DNA from 3 places in the Pseudomonas phytophila genome. Region 1 is predicted to be linked to each of the others. Evidence: riboswitches for the same ligand, from Rfam matches in the RefSeq annotation. Region 1 holds a riboswitch; each other region holds the start of a gene.
The links. Region 1 has a riboswitch for cobalamin ahead of cobO (cob(I)yrinic acid a,c-diamide adenosyltransferase). Riboswitches for the same ligand answer to the same signal wherever they lie in the genome.
Positions count from the first base shown of each region.

Region 1 (3,268 bases):
GCAGATCACTTTCTTCCGCTGGTTTCTCATCCCCAGAGTGTCAGCTGGATTTGCACTGACTGGTACATCGTCATCGCGAGCAAGCTCACTCCTACAGTTGGAATTCGATCTTCTGTAGGAGTGAGCTTGCTCGCGATGGCGTCAGTGGACTTACCGTAATCTGAAGGCATGCCCCCGATCCAGCGATCCTTAGGGCTAAGGCTTCAAACCCGCCTGTTGTGCCTTCGCTCCCGTCACCCGCCAGATTTTGTTGCCCACATCATCGGCCACCAGCAAGCCACCCTGATGGTCATTCACCACGCCAACCGGGCGGCCCTGTGCTTTTTCGTCGGCGTTGAGGAAGCCGCTCAGCAGGTCGATTGGCGTACCAGCTGGTCTGCCGTCTTTGAATGGCACGAACAGCACCTTGTATCCGCTGTGTGGTTTGCGGTTCCACGAGCCGTGCTGGCCGATGAACATCCCTTCGTTAAACGGTGCAGGCAAGGTTTTGCCGTCGGCGAAGACCAGGCCTAGCGAGGCCGTGTGCGGACCCACCGCGAAGTCAGGCGCGATCGCTTTGGCAACCAGCTCCGGATTTTGTGGTTTAACCCTCTCATCCACATGCTGGCCGTAATAGCTGTACGGCCAGCCGTAAAAGGCTCCGTCCTGAACCGAGGTCACGTAGTCAGGCACAAGGTCACTGCCGATTTCGTCGCGCTCGTTGACCGCGGTCCACAACTTGCCCGTGGTCGGCTCCCAGTCCATGCCGTTCGGGTTGCGCAGACCCGAGGCGAAGATGCGGTGGGTTTTGCTCGCCGGGTCTACTTCCCAGATTGCTGCCCGACCTTCTTCAGCTGCCATGCCGTTTTCCGCCACGTTGCTGTTCGAGCCAACCGTTACGTAAAGCTTGCTGCCGTCTTTGCTGGCGATGACGTTTTTGGTCCAGTGGTGATTCAGCGTACCGCCGGGCAAATCGACGATTTTGGTCGGTTGCGCGGTGATCGCCGTCTGTCCATCTTTATAGGGGAAGCTGATCAGCCGGTCGGTATCGGCCACATAGAGCGTGTTACCCACCATCGTCATGCCAAACGGCGAGTTGAGGTTTTCCAGAAACACGGTGCGGGTTTCTGCCACGCCGTCGTGATCCTTGTCGCGCAACAGGGTAATCCGGTTAGGGCTGGGCACGCCGGCCCCGGCGCGGCCCATGACTTTCTTCATGACCCAGCCACGGACGCCTTGATCGTCATCGGGTTTGGGCGGGGAATTGGTTTCGGCAACCAGCACATCGCCATTGGGCAACACATACAGCCAGCGCGGGTGATCGAGGTTTTCAGCGAAGGCGGCGACCTGGGTGCCCGGGGCCGCAACTGGTTTGCCACCCTGCGGCCAGCCGACGGCCGGGGCGATGTTGACCGTTGGGATCAGGGTTGTGTTGGGCTCCGGCAACTTCGGAGACGGGCCTGTTCCGTCCGTGACTTGCAGGGTCGAGGACTCGCCACAGCCCGCGAGGCCAGCGGCGAGCACGAGCAAGACGGCGTAGTGCGGTTTGAGCGTGAACATGGTGGATCTCCGTAACGGGCAGTGGTGCAGTAAGCGGTAGAGGCCCTCACGCGGTTGAGGTTCAACCCCTGTGTTGATTGACGCTCCGGGGGCAAGGCTCTAACCTGCGCGCTTGTTTCAGGTGCTCATCGTCCGCGGACTGATCGAGTGAAACAGGGAAGCCGGTGCGCTCGCTATTTTTCGAGCTATTCCGGCGCTGCCCCCGCAACGGTAAATGAGTGAAAACTGTGCAAACTGCCACTGTGCTCAGGCATGGGAAGGCGCGCAGCCGGGTTCGCCCGCTCATGAGCCCGGAGACCGGCCTGATCCATTCAACAGCATCACGGCGGGCGATGCTCTGCGCATGACCTGTGGTCGTGCTGTCAGTCTTTGCTATGCCCTCCGTCTGCTTTCGCGTGCCCTCAAGCGGAGAGCTGAGATGAACGAATCCCCTGAACGTGACGAACGCCATCTGGCGCGCATGCTGCGCAAGAAAGCCGTCATGGACGAGCGCATTGCCAGCGCCCCTAACGAATGCGGTTTGCTGTTGGTCTTGACCGGCAATGGCAAAGGCAAAAGCAGCTCCGCGTTCGGCATGCTCGCCCGGGCCATGGGCCACGACATCCAGTGCGGCGTCGTGCAGTTCATCAAAGGCAGTCACAGCACGGGCGAAGAGTTCTTCTTTCGGCGTTTTCCGGAACAGGTCCGTTACTACGTAATGGGCGAGGGATACACCTGGGAAACCCAGGACCGTCAGCGCGATATCGCTGCGGCCGAAGCCGCTTGGGAAGTATCTCTGGAAATGCTCCGTGATCCGTCCATTGGCCTGGTGGTGCTGGACGAACTGAACATTGCCCTCAAGCACGGCTATCTGGACATCGAGCGGGTACTCAGCGACTTGCAGGCGCGTCCGCCGATGCAGCACGTGATCGTGACCGGTCGCGGCGCCAAGCCGGAAATGATCGACATGGCCGACACGGTTTCCGATATCACCGTGGTCAAGCACGCCTTCCAGTCTGGTATTCGTGCCCAGAAAGGCATTGAGCTGTGAGCGCACTGTCATGAGCGAGCCGCGTCACTGTCCGGCGGTATTGATCGCCGCGCCCGCTTCGGGTCAGGGTAAAACCACCGTCACCGCCGCATTGGCTCGCCTGCATCGCAATCAGGGCCGCAAGGTTCGCGTGTTCAAGTGTGGGCCGGATTTTCTCGACCCGATGATTCTTGAGCGGGCCAGCGGTGCGCCGGTCTATCAGCTCGACCTGTGGATGGTCGGCGCCGATGAAAGCCGTCGCCTGTTGTGGGAAGCTGCGGGCGAGGCTGATCTGATTCTGATTGAAGGCGTGATGGGCTTGTTCGACGGTACGCCGTCCAGCGCTGATCTGGCTCGTCATTTTGGTGTCCCGGTATTGGGCGTGATCGACGGTACGGCCATGGCCCAGACCTTTGGCGCATTGGCCCTGGGGCTGGCGCGCTATCAGCCGGACCTGCCGTTCGCCGGTGTGTTGGCCAACCGTGTCGGCACTGTGCGCCATGCGCAATTGCTGGAAGGCAGCCTCACCGAAGGTTTGCGCTGGTACGGCGCGTTGTCACGGGAAACCGGAATCGAGCTGCCAAGCCGTCATCTCGGCTTGGTACAAGCCAGTGAGCTGAATGACCTGGACCTGCGCCTGGACTCAGCGGCTGATGCACTGGCCAGCACCTGCGAAGTGGCCTTACCACCCGCCGTGACCTTCGCTGCTCCGGAAATTAT
Region 1 covers NZ_CP081201.1:4,977,387-4,980,654, reverse strand. Annotated here, with positions in the region: gene K3169_RS22510 (PQQ-dependent sugar dehydrogenase) at 196-1,539, opposite strand; cobalamin riboswitch at 1,642-1,860, shown strand; gene cobO (cob(I)yrinic acid a,c-diamide adenosyltransferase) at 1,958-2,569, shown strand; gene K3169_RS22500 (cobyrinate a,c-diamide synthase) at 2,580-3,268, shown strand, end outside.

Region 2 (3,268 bases), 1.7 Mb from region 1:
GAACCGCCTGATGACCCTCCAGAACGGCAGCAGGCACCAGCGAGCCTGCATAGATGATCACCGGGCAACTGCGGATCAATCGTTGGCCCTTGACCGTGATCAGCTCAGGATCGCCGGGACCCGCGCCGATGAAAAAAACCGTCATGAAGACTCCAGATGTGTAGGGGCAAAAATCGCGATTATCAGCGAATTGGCCGGGCAATGGCCAAGGCAAAGGTGACTTGAGAAGATTTCTGGCGGGGGATCAGCAGCTCGGCCGTCCCTGATTGGCTTGCCAGCGCCAGCGCTGAGCTTTCTGCGATGCCATAGCAGCCGGTGTGATCATAGGCGATTTGGGAGCGATGGCTAAGCTGCGGTTCGTAAGCGGCCAATTGTTCGGCGTTGAAGAAACTCAACGGCAAATCAAGCTGATTCGCGAGCTCCAGCAGTCCTGGCTCTCGGCTTTTCAAATCTATGGAAGCGAGGGCGCTGATGTCTTTAAGGCGCAGATTATGACTTTCAAGGCTGCGCTCGATCAGTTCCAGCAGTGCGCCCGCAGAGCAGTCGCGCTGGCAACCGAGGCCGACCACCAGGGTCGGACGCTTGTTATCAAGCAAAATATTACTCACTGAATTGAAATGCTTTTCTGCAGGCGGTCGCCCGGTGGCTCTGATACAGCGCTGCCGAGCAGCAAACGGGTGATCCTGGAGCCAACTTGTTGGCGAGACGTCGGACCTGCATCGTCAGAAATTCCGCTTCGCCAACAAGTTAGCTCCTACCGGTCCAATGTTTGCTGCGCGACAGCGTATGTCAAAGTTGCTCAAGGTCACGCTTGGTCCTGCTCAGGATTGTTACGACGGAACAGCCATGTGCTGATCAGCCCCATGGCGATCCAGAACACTGCGTTGGTCAGCAGCGAAGCCATCACGAATTGCGACTCCAGCGCCTCAGGTGCCAGGCTCTCGTGGGTTTCAGGCTGCGGTGCACCAATAAGATGAGGCACTACCAGAATCGCCACCCCCAAGGCTTTCAATAACCAGTTCTGGGCAAACACGATCAGCGCGAGCGCGACAGCCGTCGAGGCCGCGGTGCCAATCCACCAGATTTGTCGCTGATTGAGGTCCGCTGCAGCGGTGCCCGGCAGCTCGGGCGGCAGGCCCAAAGTTGGCGCCAGAGTAAACACCGCAAAGCCGGCCAGCCCCCAGAACAGGCCTTGCGAAGTCTTGCCAGGCGCTCGCAACGTGTACAACGCGGCCAGCATTAGTGCGAAACCGACGGCGACCACCAGATTGCCCCCGGTGGTCGACACGATGCGCTGCCAGCCGTCTTCCGGCGACCAGGCTTCATCATCATGCACGTGACCAGCGGGTGCGGCTTCGCCATGTGAATGCTCATGAACCTGCTCGGCAGGCGTGTTCTCGTAGGTTTCGGCTTGCAGGATCAACGGAGTGATCCAGAAACTTTGCAGCAGGGTCAACAGCAGGGCGGCGAGCAGGCCGGTGAACCCGGCCGTTTGAGCGATTCGCTTGAACATGGTCAGGTCTCAATGGCAAGGGAAGGCGGCGCTGTGCCGGGTGTCGTGAGCGGCATTGTGGACCGCTTCGATATGCGAGAACCCGGCAAAATAGACCAGGCAGGCGCCAAGAATGGCTGCGCTGATGGCGGCGGTCAGACGTTGGCTCTGGGTAGTTGCAGTGTTGGCGGAATGGCTGGTTGTACTGATCGACATGGCGCTTCCCTCTTGATGTCGGCAAGCAGGCATGCGCAGCACTATCCCACTGACGAATATCAGGGGAGTGCAACTGCGCCCGCCCACCGCGGGTTCGTTATTTGTTTCATGTCGGGCCGGTCTCCGGGCTTGCGAGGGGTTGAGCGCTGAATGGCGCCGACCTGCAAGAATCGCCTTCCCATGCCGTGATGCGCACAGTGGATCTGATTCTTCGCTCGCTTACCGTTGCGGGGGCAGCGCCGGACTTGCACAGACCAGAGGTCTGAACTCACCGGTTTCCCGTTTCACCCCGTGAGGGGCACCCGTAACAAGGCATGTAGGAGAGCATGCGCCTGCGTGGAACGTCAATCAGTTGATTGACCTGCCCGCAGTCACTGCGTAGCCTTGCGGGTTCGAGGTTCTCCAGTCTATCTGCGGGTCAGACGATTTGGAGCTAAGACGGGAACGCGGTAATGCCGCGGCTGCCCCCGCAACTGTAAGCGGTGCTGATTTATCGCACGGTCATTGCACTCTCTGTACAGCCACTGCCCGTCAAGGGCGGGAAGGCGCAATGACTGCCCTGGAAGCTTTCCATGGGTACCGCAAGCCAGGAGACCTGCCTCGATTCGGGCCTTGAGCCCGACGAATTCTCACTACAACCGGGCGGGGTGATCCGGTGGCGAATCGTATCTCTGTGGCTACACATCTGTGGCTACACAGGGTTTTCGTCCCGCTTGCCCGCCGTATTGCCAAAGGGCATCCGATGAAAACACTGGCCAAACTTCCCGTCACTATCGTTACCGGCTTCCTCGGTTCGGGCAAAACCACCTTGCTGCGCCATATGCTGGATAACGCGGAAGGTCGACGCATTGCGGTTATCGTCAATGAGTTCGGCGAGCTGGGCATCGACGGCGAAATCCTCAAACAATGCACCATTGGCTGCACTGAAGAAGAGGCGGTTGGCCGCGTTTATGAGCTGGCCAACGGCTGTCTTTGTTGCACCGTGCAGGAAGAGTTCTTCCCGGTCATGCGTGAACTGGTTGCGCGTCGTGGCGATCTGGATCACATCCTCATCGAAACTTCCGGTCTGGCCCTGCCAAAGCCACTGGTACAAGCCTTCCAGTGGCCGGAAATTCGCAATGCATGCACCGTCGATGCGGTAATTACTGTTGTCGACAGTCCGGCAGTACTTGCAGGTACGTTTGCTGCATTCCCTGATCAGGTCGACGCTCAGCGCAAGCTCGATCCGAACCTGGATCATGAGTCGCCATTGCATGAGCTGTTCGCCGATCAACTGGCCAGCGCCGATCTGGTCATCCTCAACAAGTCCGACATGATGGACGCGGCCGGTCTGGCTGCGGTGCGCGCTGAAGTCTCCGAAGAGCTGCCGCCTGCGGTCAAGGTCATCGAAGCCAGCAGCGGTCGTCTGCCGATCAATGTCTTGCTGGGGTTGGGGGCTGAATCCGAGCAGCATATCGATGGCCGCAAGACCCATCATGATCACCACGAAGGCGATGATCATGATGACCACGACCATGACGCGTTCGACTCCATTTCGATCAAGCTGCCTCAATCCGAAGA
Region 2 covers NZ_CP081201.1:3,247,248-3,250,515, forward strand. Annotated here, with positions in the region: gene cobM (precorrin-4 C(11)-methyltransferase) at 1-145, opposite strand, end outside; gene K3169_RS14760 (cobalamin biosynthesis protein) at 183-599, opposite strand; gene K3169_RS14765 (CbtA family protein) at 806-1,513, opposite strand; gene K3169_RS14770 (CbtB domain-containing protein) at 1,523-1,708, opposite strand; cobalamin riboswitch at 1,805-2,029, opposite strand; cobalamin riboswitch at 2,087-2,326, shown strand; gene cobW (cobalamin biosynthesis protein CobW) at 2,451-3,268, shown strand, end outside.
Region 2: another riboswitch for cobalamin. It lies ahead of K3169_RS14770 (CbtB domain-containing protein); the one in region 1 lies ahead of cobO (cob(I)yrinic acid a,c-diamide adenosyltransferase).

Region 3 (3,268 bases), 490 kb from region 1:
CGAACCGGCGATGCCCGCGAGAATGATCTGCCCGCTGCCACTGACCGCGCCAGTACTGCGAGCGAGCAGGGCGACCAGTACAAACGCCGCCATGGCCCCGGCAAAGGCTCCGGCTGACAAAGAGATGGCACCTGCGCCAACGCCGATGATCGCCACCAGCACCGCGCCGGTCGAGGCCCCGGCGGAGATGCCCAGCAAGTAAGGATCGGCCAGTGGGTTGCGCAGCAGTGATTGCAGGACCACACCTGAGATAGCCAGCCCTGCGCCGCATGCTGCGGCAACCAGGGCACGGGTCAGTCGGTAATTCCAGACGATGCCTTCATCGATAGGGTCCAGCACGAAACCAGCCCCCCACAATTTGTTGGCCAGCACCTGAAACACCAGTGACAGGCTGATTGGCGTCTCACCAATCGCAATGCCCGCGACGATCGCCACCAGCAAAACGGCCAGCACCCAGGCCCCGTGCAGGCAAATCTTGCGCAACAAGCGACCGGCGAACTGAGCTGTCATGGGTGCAGATCGAATTTGTCGATGGCGTCCGCCAGTTCATCGATGCCGTCGAACGTGCGAATCGTCGCTTCCATGGCTTGTGCGTCGAGAATCACGATCCGGTTGTGCTTCACCGCGTCCATGTTTTTGGTGACTGGATCGGTCTTGAGGAATTCCAGTTTTTTCTGGAAGTCATCGGCCGGAAAGCGGCGGCGGTCCATGCGTGCCAGTACCAGAATGGTCGGGTTGGCCTTGGCGATGGTTTCCCAGCCGACCGTCGGCCATTCCTCATCGGACTGCACGATGTTGCGGATGCCCAGGGTGTCCATCATGAACGCCGGAATGCCCTTGCGTCCGGCGACATAAGGGTCAACATTCAGGTCGGCGCTGGAAAACCAGAACACTGCCGAGGCGTCTTTCAGGTGTTTGCCTTTGACGCTGGCCTGAGCCTTGGCAAGGCGCGCCTGCAGGTCGGCGTTCAACTCGGCACCGCGAGCCTGGACATCGAAGATTTGTGCCAGTTGCGTGACGGTCTTGTACAGGCTGTCAATCGAGAACGGACGCAGGCGCGTGCCGTCCGCCCCCACCAGATTGTCCTTGCCTTCGCAGTCCGACGGCATGAGGTAGGTGGGGATTTTCATTTCGTTGAATTGCTGTCGGGTGCCGACCACGCCTTGGGGACCCACCATCCATTCGAATTGTACTGCGACCAGTTCCGGACGCTTGTTGATCACCGCTTCGAAGCTGGGATCGTTATCGGCCAGACGCGGGATTTTGTCGTTGAGGTCCTTGAACCGGGGCAGCACGTTGTTGAACCACAGTGACGTACCGACCACTTTGTCGCCCAGCCCGAGGGAGTAAAGGATTTCAGTGGCCGACTGGCCAATGGTCACCGCTTTGCCGGGTGCTTTGGCGAAGGTCAGCGGCACGCCGCAGTTATCGAGGGTCAACGGGTAGGTTGTCTGTGTGGCGGAGATTTGTGGGGCAGGGTTGGCCGCCAGCGTCAGCGCAGAAAAACCCAGACCGGCAAGCAGCACAGCAAAACGAGGCAAAGACATGAAAAACGATCTCCATTCGAACGGTTATCCGCACGATGGTGTTCTGGCTGGATACACATCACGACTTGCTGCTGGCATAGGTCCGGCAGGGTCAATCAGTCACGGCTATTTCGCCGTGCTGACGGATGTACTCCCCGGACACCCCGCCGGTGGGTCAGTTGCCAGAAAGCGCGACCGCTTGACGGGTTGTCCCGCAACGGCGATGCAGCTTCCTGATGTCGGCAGGTCTCCTGACTGACGCATCATCGCCGTGCTCGGGCCTTCCCGGAGTGACCCAGTGGCATCGATGGAGCAGGGCTCAGCGCCTACAGTTGCGGGGGCAGTTCCGGTTGACGACCTTGAGGTCATCACGGATTCCCTATTAATCCCGTTTGGAAACCGACGGGCGGCATGGTAATGGATATGCTTAAAAGAGTGGGGATTTTTCCTGTATCAGCCGTTGGCAGACAGTTTTTTATCGTACGTTTCGCTTGCTCGGCGCATGATGCAAGCCTTTAATGGCCGGGTGTTAACACCGTCCGGCGGTGAACCTTATCGACCGATAGCCGGTCGATAGTCCGTCCAACCAGGTTTACACTGGTCCGCTTCACCTTTTGGAGACATTTTCCTGTGATATCGACTCAACGAGTGGCCTGGCTTAAAGCCTGGGGTGCCCACGGTTTTACCGCCACCGGCGTGGTCATCGCATTCCTGGCGACCATTGCCCTGTTCGATGATCAGGCCAAAGCCTGCCTGTTGTGGCTAGGCCTGGCACTGGCGGTAGACGGCGTCGATGGCTCGCTCGCACGCAAATTCAACGTGCAATCCGTGTTGCCGGGCTTTGACGGTTCGGTACTGGACCTGGTCATTGACTACCTGACGTATGTGTTTATTCCTGCGTTGTTCATTTATAGCTACATTCCGTTGCCGCCTTATACGCTGTTACTGAGCACGGCGATCATTCTGGTCTCGTCGCTGTTCTGTTTCTGCAATCTGGAAATGAAGAGCAAGGACAATTACTTCCAAGGCTTCCCTGCGGCCTGGAACGTGGTGGCGCTGTGTCTGTACATCATTCAGCCGACACCTTGGGTGACCTTCCTGACGATTATCGGTCTGGCATTGCTGACCGTGACCAGAATGAAGTTTCTACACCCATTCAGAGTGCGTCGTTTCATGCCGCTGAACATCCTGGTCACTACGATCTGGTTGATCACCAGTGCGTTGCTGATCATCAACCACCCGCATAACGGGCCAGTGGTCATGGGCATATGGTTCACGATGTCGGCTTACTTTATCGGCATCTGCCTGTGGCGTACGTCGCTGGAATATTGGGGTAAGTGGCGGGCTTGACGGGCTAGCCACACAGTCTTCATCGCGAGCAAGCTCGGCTCCTACAGGATCGCGCTAAACCTGTAGGAGCCGAGCTGAACTGGCTTAATGATCCCGGACACCTCTTAAGGGCGATATGATTCGCCCAATCAGGAGGTTCCATGCAAGAGCGAAAGACCTACACCCGCGAGTTCAAGCAACGTGCTGCGAGCATGGTTCTTGATGACAACTGCTCAGTTCCCGATGTCTGTGCATCGATGGAGGTTGGCCGTACGGCTCTGCGCCGCTGGGTTGATCAGGTTCGTAAAGAGCGTCAGAAAGGGCAGCCAGTAGCAGGTACCAAGGCAATCAGCGACGAACAGCGAGAGCTTCAACAGCTGCGAGCCAAGGTCAAGCGCTTGGAAACTGAAGCT
Region 3 covers NZ_CP081201.1:4,489,676-4,492,943, reverse strand. Annotated here, with positions in the region: gene K3169_RS20305 (FecCD family ABC transporter permease) at 1-510, opposite strand, end outside; gene K3169_RS20300 (ABC transporter substrate-binding protein) at 507-1,547, opposite strand; gene K3169_RS20295 (hypothetical protein) at 1,546-1,785, shown strand; cobalamin riboswitch at 1,750-1,945, opposite strand; gene pcsA (phosphatidylcholine synthase) at 2,157-2,876, shown strand; gene K3169_RS20285 (transposase) at 3,017-3,268, shown strand, end outside.
Region 3: another riboswitch for cobalamin. It lies ahead of K3169_RS20300 (ABC transporter substrate-binding protein); the one in region 1 lies ahead of cobO (cob(I)yrinic acid a,c-diamide adenosyltransferase).